Regions from separate parts of the Paenibacillus sp. IHBB 3054 genome, predicted to be linked through region 1. Evidence: riboswitches for the same ligand, from Rfam matches in the RefSeq annotation. Region 1 holds a riboswitch; the other holds the start of a gene.
The links. Region 1 has a riboswitch for S-adenosylmethionine ahead of metA (homoserine O-acetyltransferase MetA). Riboswitches for the same ligand answer to the same signal wherever they lie in the genome.

Region 1 (4,566 bases):
GGTTTTTTTTTGATTTGTATTACAAAATATGCAAACAGGGTAATGAACATTAACCTTTAGGCAGATGATCAAAGGGGATTTGCGGATCGCCGCTGAACATATTCTGGATTGGAGCTGTATACATGAATGTCTTACAATGGCTTGAAGTGTGGTATTCACGGCAATGTGACGGAGATTGGGAACACAGTCAGGTTGTCAGCATCACGACACTTGATAATCCCGGGTGGTCTGTTGACATTTTTCTGGGGGGAACCGAACTGGAGGATAAAGGTTTTGAACTGCTGAATATTGACAGGTCGGATGTCGACTGGGTATACGGTAAGGTAAGCGATAATATTTTCCAGGGAAGAGGAGGAGTGAACAATTTAGAAGAGATCCTACAAATATTTCAGCAATGGGCAATGCTTAACGAAGATTAGGAAATGATGCTATTCAGCTTCTTCTAAACAAAAAGACGAAGGCTTCCATTCCCTTGCGGTACTGGTGCCTTCGCCTAGCGTATTCGCCCGTTGTTGTTCATAGCCAATCCTTTTTGCGGAAAACAAACAGCATCCCGCAGCCGAGCGTCACCATAACGGCAATAACGCCATAGTAGCCGTACTCTGAATGGGTCTCGGGAATATTGTCAAAGTTCATCCCGTAGATCCCGGTAATTACGGTCAGCGGCATGAATATCGTTGTAATGGCTGTAAATACTCTCATAATTTCGTTGGCACGGTTGGCAATACTCGATTGGTACGCCTCGCGCAAGTTGCCCATAAGATCGCGGTAGGTCTCGAAGGTTTCAGAGATTTTGACCGCATTTTCATAAATATCGCTAAAATACTTCTGCAGCTGGTCATCGATCAGGCGGAGGTCTTTTTTATTTAGGGTGTTGATAACCTCTTTCTGCGGTCCAAGCATCTTCTTCAGCCAGAGAATTTCGCTGCGCAGACCGATAATCTCGCTAAGATGCGATTTCTTGGTATGCATAAGGATATCCTCTTCCAGCTTCTCAATCCGCACTTCAATCCGGTCGCCGACGGAGAAATAGTTATCCACGACAGTGTCGATCAGATGGTACAGGAAGCGGTCTGGCTCGCTGACCTCCTGCTCCCACAGGATGGGTTTCAGCACACGCAGTTCATGGATCTTTTGTTTGGTGACGGTAATAATGTAATGTCTGCCGAGAAACACGTTCAGTGCACGGAGGAAAATCTCCTCGTCATCAAAACGGATACTGTTGACAACTATAAAATAATGGCTTTCATAAATTTCAATCTTCGGGCGCTGCTCCTCTTCGCTGAGGCAATCCTCAACGGCCAGGTCATGCAGATTGTATAGGGGCTGAAGCAGCTCCAAATCCTCAACATCCGCATCAATCCAGTAGAAGCCCTCTGTAGGGGCTGTCAGTGTTTCTTCAATATCCTCAATAGTTGTAAAAACCCCTGCGTTCACCAGCCGGATTTTCATCTGATTCACTCCTTCTGTCCCCGGTCTTCTCCAGGGATATGCTAATTAAAGCACAGAGAAAAAAATCAGCTTGGCCGGTGGTACAATCAATGAATCAGGCCAAATGACGTTTCGAGAGCATGAAGAAGAACTGCTCCCGCCGCCGGCAAGCTGATGTTAATCCTGTGTGGTAGCTCACTTTGCACGCTTAACTGCGCACCCGGGTCGCCTTCCATTCTTCTCTCACCTCTTCTTTTCGTCATTTATGGTATGAAACACTTGTCTAGTATAACGCCGGGGTATGCCTCTTTCAAGCAAAATTCTTTTCACTTTTCAGGGGCTCTTTAGCATTGTATGGACTTGACGAAAAGGAGGTTCATGATTTAAAGTGAATTTTAAGAAAAACAACGTTTGACATTTTAGATTTTTCTAACTGAATACAGCTAAATCTTATCAAGAGCAGGTGGAGGGACTAGCCCGATGAAACCCGGCAACCGGCGTGTGAACGCACGGTGCTAATTCTTGCGGAAGCTTTGCAGGGGATATTTGAATCCCGGCAGAAGTTCTCTGGCAGATGAGAGAGGCGCATATGACTGCAAATCTATGACCTTTCTCGCCCGAGAAAGGTCTTTTTTGGTTGTATTTTAAACACAAGCCGTATTAGCGGCACTCAAATTCAGTTAAGGAGTGGACACAACAATGCCAATTAAAATTCCCGACAGCTTGCCGGCCAAAGAGGTATTATCCGGGGAGAATATCTTTGTAATGGATGAAAGCCAGGCCTTCCACCAGGACATCCGCCCCTTGAGAATCGCTATTCTGAATTTAATGCCGACTAAGGAAACAACGGAAACGCAGCTGCTGCGCCTAATCGGAAACTCGCCGCTTCAGGTTGATGTGATTCTGCTGCATCCCAGCTCCCATACCTCCAAGAACACTTCGGCAGAGCACTTGAAGAGCTTTTATAAAACCTTTGACGAAATCAGCCACCGCCGTCTGGATGGATTAATTGTTACCGGCGCCCCGGTAGAACAGATGGAGTTCGAGGATGTGAACTACTGGGAAGAGCTGAAAGAAATCTTCGAATGGAGCAAACACAACGTTACGTCGACCATGCATATCTGTTGGGCTGCCCAGGCAGGACTGTATCACCACTTTGGAGTGCGCAAGGTTAGCTTGGACGAGAAATGCTTCGGAGTTTTCCCGCACACCCTGAGCCATAATAACGTCAAGCTGCTGCGCGGATTTGACGAAGTGTTCCATGTTCCACATTCCCGCCATACCGACATTTCCCGTGAGGATATCCTCGCTAATCCGGATCTGCAGATTCTGGCCGAATCGGAGGAAGCCGGGATTTATCTGGTAGCGACACATGACGGCAGACAGATTTTCGTTACCGGTCATTCTGAATATGATCCTTTTTCCCTCAAATGGGAGTATGACCGGGATGTAGCCAAGGGGATGGATGTCGCACTGCCGAAGCATTACTATCCAAAGGATGATCCGCAGCGCACACCGCCGGCCGTCTGGCGGGCCCATGCCAACTTATTGTTTGCCAATTGGCTCAATTACTATGTATACCAGGAGACTCCTTACGATATTGGGCCGATTATTTAAAGGAGAAGACGTTAACTGCTTCACACTATATAGAATAATTCACACCACATTTAGGAGGCTTACAGATGGACGAGAAACTTAGGATTGAAAGCAGACTGGCGCAAATTGGTTCACAGGAAGATCCCGCTACAGGGGCAGTAAATTATCCGATTTATAATGCAACGGCATTCCGCCACCCTAGACTCGGACAAAGCACAGGTTTTGACTACAGCCGCACCAAAAGCCCAACCCGCTCCGTGCTGGAAGAGGCGGCTGCGGAGCTGGAATCCGGGGACGCCGGTTTTGCCTGCAGCTCCGGGATGGCTGCGCTGACCACAGTGTTTGCGCTGTTCGGGCATGGTGACCATCTGGTGGTCTCGCTGGATCTGTACGGAGGAACATACCGGCTGCTGGAGCGGATTCTGTCCAAGTACGGGATCACAGCCTCCTATGTGGATACAAACGATCTTGATGCGCTGGAAGCGGCACGCCTTCCGAATACGAAGGCTGTATTTATTGAAACCCCGACCAATCCGCTGATGATGATTACGGATGTATCAGCCGTGTGTACGTGGGCCCGCCGCCATGGGCTGCTCACAATCGTAGACAATACGCTGCTTACCCCGTTCTTCCAGCGTCCGCTGGAACTCGGCGCGGATATTATTGTCCACAGTGCCACCAAATATTTGGGTGGCCATAACGATGTCCTTGCGGGTCTTATCGTTACCAAGGGCACCGAGCTGTCGGCAGAAATGGCCATTCTTCATAACTCTCTGGGCGCCGTGCTTGCACCAAATGACAGCTACCAGCTGATGAAAGGCATGAAGACGCTGGCCCTGCGTATGGAGCGGCATGAGAGCAATGCGCTGGAATTGGCTCATTATCTGCTGGAGCACCCGGCTATTGCAGAGGTATTCCATCCGGGGTTGCCTGATCACCCGGGCTACGAGATTCAGAACCGCCAGTCCTCCGGCAACACCGGGATCTTCTCCTTCAAGGTAAAAGACGCCAGATATGTGGAGCCGCTGCTCCGCCATATCCGCCTGATCGCCTTCGCCGAAAGCCTGGGCGGTGTCGAGTCGCTGATGACCTATCCGGCGGTGCAGACCCATGCCGACATTCCAGTCGAGATTCGCGATGCCGTAGGCGTGGATGACCGCCTGCTGCGCTTCTCCGTCGGAATAGAGCATGTGAATGATCTGAAGAGCGATCTCAGCCAGGCGCTGGAAGCAGCGCGGATCGAGCTTGAGGAAGCTGCGAATTAAGTAAAAACAGACGGATGATAAAGGTACCGGCAGCAGCGCCGCTTGATGGTGCTGCTGTTTTTTGTTTTATTAGGAATGTAAAAACATGCCTGCCTCGGCTGAGGAATCTCGTGTACGCAAAAAGTTTCTCAAGCCGCCCTGATTGTGATACGATGAAGAAACGAGCTTATTCAAATGTTATACAAATTTAATTCATCCATCATACTAAATGGGCTTAAGAGGAGGCTGCGAACGATGAGTGCGATAGATCTTATTCTGGATAAGACGCTGAAGG
Region 2 (4,566 bases), on a different contig from region 1:
GTGTCGTCTTTCAAGGTGATCAGGCCGTTTTTAGCCAGCAGGATCAGTGCGCGTCCACCGTTGGTGGCATCGTTCGGAATCGCTACTTTCGCGCCGTCAGCCAGTTCGTCAATCGATTTGATTTTTTTGGAATAAGCGCCGAAAGGTTCAACGTGAACAGCAGTTACCGATACCAGATCCGAGCCGTTCTTTTTGTTCTGGTCATCAAGGTAAGGCTTGTGCTGGAAGAAGTTCGCATCCAGTGCCTTTTCGGCAAGCTGTGTGTTCGGCAGGATATAGTCTGTAAATTCTTTGATCTCCAGCTTGATGCCTTGTGCTTCAAGCAGCGGAGCGATAGCCTTGAGAATTTCAGCATGCGGCACAGGAGATGCGCCGACCACGAGGGTTACAGGTTCTGCAGCCGGTTCGGTCGTTGGTTCTGCAGAAGCATCTGTTGATGGTGCATTCGTTGCGGCGGAATTGGCCACGTTATTGGTATTGTTATTGTTGCCGCAAGCAGCCAGCACCAATACCAAGGTCAAGCTGAAAAATGTGAGCAGTACTTTCTTCATCTGTAAATCCCCCTTTATTAAATGTATGAATAAGGCTATATATGGACGTACCTTATTTCCGGGTGAAAAATTTGACCAGCCGGTCTCCGGCCATTTGCAGCAGCTGAACTAGTATAACCATCAGCACTACGGAGATAATCATAACTTCTTTCTCATACCGGTAATAACCGTAGCGGATTGCCAGGTCACCAAGACCGCCGCCGCCGATCATACCCGACATCGCGGTGTAGGAAACGAGCGTAACGAGAGTGATGGTCACTCCGGCAAGCAAGCCTGGACGAGCCTCGGGCAAAAGCACACGCATAACGATCTGCCCTGTGGAAGCTCCCATTCCTTGTGCTGCTTCAATCACGCCCCGGTCAACCTCACGCAGTGCCGTCTCCACCAGTCTGGCAAAAAACGGAGCCGCACCGATGACCAGCGCCGGGATCGTACCGAGCACACCTATCGAAGTCCCCATAATCGACTTGCTGAAAGGAATCAATGCTACCATTAGAATGAGAAATGGAACGGAACGCAGGATGTTTACAAGCAGCGATAATACCGAGTAAATAACCCTGATAACAATGTTATTTGTTCTTCCCCATAAATATAACACAATTCCGAGTGGTAAACCAAGAATAATTGTGAATATTCCGGAAAATGCCAACATTTTTAGTGTAGCCACTGTAGCATCGAGCATTTCTTCCCAATTAATCGTATTAAAATTCAAGCCGCCCACTATGAAATCACCTCCACATCAAGCCCCTGCGCCGTTAACTCGGCGATTGTGGCTTCAACCGCTTCAGGAGACCCTTCAAAACGGACAATCAGTTGGCCATAAGGCACATCTTTAATTGTGGAGATTGTCCCCTGCAAAATCGCAAAGTTGACCCCGGTGCCGCGGGCCACATGGGACAAGGTAGACTCGTACGTTTTTTGTCCCAAAAAGGTAATCTTGACGGCCTTGCCGAATTCACCGTTCACTGCATCAATGGCCGCCCGAAGAGGCCCGTCCTGCTGAGTTTCACTACGGATAAACTCCTTGGTTACTTCATGCTTGGGCTTCAGGAATACCTCTGCGACATCCCCCTGCTCGATAATACCGCCGCCATGAATGACTGCGACCCGGTCACAGATGCTCTGTATGACATGCATTTCATGCGTAATCAGCACAATCGTCAGATTGAATCGCTTGTTGATATCGAGCAGCAGACGCAGGATGGAATCCGTTGTCTGCGGATCCAGCGCCGAGGTCGCTTCGTCGCATAGCAGCACATCCGGATCACTGGCCAAGGCACGGGCCACGCCCACCCGCTGCTTCTGTCCACCGGACAGCTGGGCAGGATATTTGTTCAGATGTTGTTCGAGACCAACCAGTGTTATCAGTTCCTTCACTTTATGGTCAATTTCTTTTCCCGGAGTGCCCATCAGCCGCAGCGGAAAAGCGATATTATCGTATACCGTAGCCGAAGTGAGCAAATTGAAATGCTGAAAAATCATTCCGATTTTACGCCGCTGCACCTGCAATTGCCTCTGATTCAGCGCCGTCAGATCCACACCGTTCACCCATACCTCACCCTCTGTCGGACGCTCCAGCAGGTTAATGCAGCGGATTAGGGTGCTTTTTCCCGCTCCGGAATGGCCGATTACTCCAAAAACCTCACCTTTTTTGATGGACAGGTTCAGATCCCAGAGCGCTGTAGCGGCCTTGCTGCCTTTTCCGTAGACCTTGGTTAAACCTTTTAGCTCTATCAATTGCTGTCCCCCTCTCTTTATTTCTATTTCTATAACATCAAAAAGACCTCTTACGATCGATTGCAGATCGCAAGAGGCCCTGTGCGTTTATTAACAATGCCTTCTCATCTGCCAAAGACCGCAAACCGCGCGGTATTGTAGGAATTAGCACCATGACATTCATCTAAAACGCGGATTGACGCGTGTTACACAAATCGGTTGCCGGGCTTCATCGGGCCTATCCCTCCGCCGCTCTCGATAAGATTATGATATGAAATTAGTTGCCGTTCTCTGTGAGAAACGAATGCATGCCTAAGTATAGTAAGTTTCAGGTTTTTTGTCAAAGGGAAAGTTTTACTTGGTGCCGTCCCCTGCTTTCAAGGCTGCCGCGTTTTTACGCCACTGCTCATTGCTGTAACGGAACGAAGCGCTTAAAGATTTGCACACCATCTCGAGGCACTGCTTCAAATCCTCCAGATGACTGTCCAAATCTTCAAGCTGAATTTTGTCATGCAGGCCTTGATGTCTTTGCCAGAGATCATCCTGCATTTCCGCATTCATATAATGAATTTCGGCGTTGCGGCGTTTGCGCAGATTCTGCAGCGGCTCCCGGTAAGAGTTCTTGATATTCTCCAGTTCTTCCGCCAGCGGCGCATGCGCTTTGAGCAATTGAAATTGCCGCAACACGGTGAAATACGAGAAATGGGCTTTGACCTTGGTCGTGTTGAGATTATACAGACTGTTCAATACAGTTCCAAGCTTGTCCAGCAGTGAGAAGACACGAATAAAGCCGTTTTTATAAAAATAAACGTACCGGGCATAATCGCCCTGCTCGATCACCGTCATATCATCCATATAACCGGCAACAACCAATTTCCGGTAAAAGGCTGCCGCGAACCAGCTTTGCTCCAACTCGTCCAGGGAGGAAATCAGCCCGCGCGTCCATATCTCCAGCTTGCGGTATTCATGGTCGTGGTCCTCATGCGCGTTCATTTCCTTGCGCAGCATCGCTGCAAGCTTCGCCATGTTGTCCATGGCTTCAGCCAGTACACCGCCGTTCTCGCGCGGCGGTTCTCCCAGTAATATCCGCAGCATGTTTTGTCCTCCTCAAAGTTTTGTAAGCATTACATCCTGAATCTACTTCGTACAAAACTCGCTTCGGAAGCATTCGCTTAGTTTTGTGAGCAATTCTTCCTGATTTTTCTTCGTACAAAACTAACTTCGGAAGCATTAACTTAGTTTTGCGAGCATCGGAAAATAGTTCTTCCATTTTTGGTCGACCACCTTCACAATATCCCCGCACGGTTCCAGCTCATCCGGATAATCAGGCTTCATGCGGGCGTCGATAACAATCGGCAGCTTATAGCCAATGTGATGGCGGTTAACCTCGGATTCTGCGTAAATATCGCTCGCCGGATTAAACCGGGTGAACACAGTCCACAGAAAGGAGGTTTGCGTCTGAGCGGTTTCAGCGGCGTGATCCACCAGGATGACGAGCGGCCATTCTGTTTCGTTGTGGCGCAGTTCGGCGATCAGTCTCAGCGGAAGTTCAGGGTCGTCTATATAGGATGCACCCGATACCGTTAAACATCCTCCGCAATAAGGAACAACGCCGGTAATTCCGGGAAGCACTCCCTCATTATAGGTACGGGGAAGCACCCGAACCGGGGATCCGACGCCCATCATTACGCCTTTACTGCCGCGGTTCAGCTTGTGTCCGGTATAATCCGAGGTATCTTGAGCCGTATTATTCAGCACAACCAGATCAGTTTGCGGATCGAAACGCTCCAGTACCGTCTCCAGCAGCTTGGGGAAATCGCAAAGATCCACCGGCTCATTCGTCAGCAGCAGAAATTTGGTCAAAGACAGCTGGCCTTCTCCCAGAATGCGGAAAGCCGATGCCAGCGCTTCGCGCGAATAGCTTTCGCGCACAACGGCGGATGCGAGCGAATGCGAGCCGGCTTCGGTATAAGACCACAGCGCCTTGACTGACGGCATCAGCAGCGGATAGGCCGGGGACAGGAGGCGCTGAAGAAAATCCTTCAAATAATAATCCTCCTGGCGGGGTTTGCCGGATAAATCGCATCCTTGCGGTGCCACATCCGCTGAACATGCAGGACAGGGAAATCATGCTGCCGGGAATAATATCCATAGGGATCTCCGAAAGGTCCCTCCGGGCGACGCTCCAGCGGCGTTACAAGACCGCGGATAGCGAATTCGGATTCAGCGGGAATCCGGTGTCCGCCCATGGGATCCTTAACCATGGGTAGCCGACGGCCCAGCATCAGCGAAGCCAGCA

Region 2: linked by a shared signal. The riboswitch ahead of ACQ76X_RS14200 (methionine ABC transporter ATP-binding protein) and the one ahead of metA (homoserine O-acetyltransferase MetA) in region 1 are both predicted to bind S-adenosylmethionine.

The regions. Positions count from the first base shown of each region.
Region 1 covers NZ_JBOFBG010000014.1:62,515-67,080, forward strand. The annotation lists gene ACQ76X_RS16940 (immunity 53 family protein) at 123-419, shown strand; gene corA (magnesium/cobalt transporter CorA) at 517-1,452, opposite strand; SAM riboswitch class I at 1,879-2,012, shown strand; gene metA (homoserine O-acetyltransferase MetA) at 2,131-3,048, shown strand; gene ACQ76X_RS16955 (aminotransferase class I/II-fold pyridoxal phosphate-dependent enzyme) at 3,114-4,292, shown strand; gene mqnC (cyclic dehypoxanthinyl futalosine synthase) at 4,527-4,566, shown strand, end outside.
Region 2 covers NZ_JBOFBG010000010.1:170,150-174,715, forward strand. The annotation lists gene ACQ76X_RS14190 (MetQ/NlpA family ABC transporter substrate-binding protein) at 1-551, opposite strand, end outside; gene ACQ76X_RS14195 (methionine ABC transporter permease) at 604-1,233, opposite strand; gene ACQ76X_RS14200 (methionine ABC transporter ATP-binding protein) at 1,272-2,288, opposite strand; SAM riboswitch class I at 2,390-2,532, opposite strand; gene ACQ76X_RS14205 (Cthe_2314 family HEPN domain-containing protein) at 2,622-3,362, opposite strand; partial or broken gene ACQ76X_RS14210 (UbiD family decarboxylase) at 3,498-4,566, opposite strand, start outside.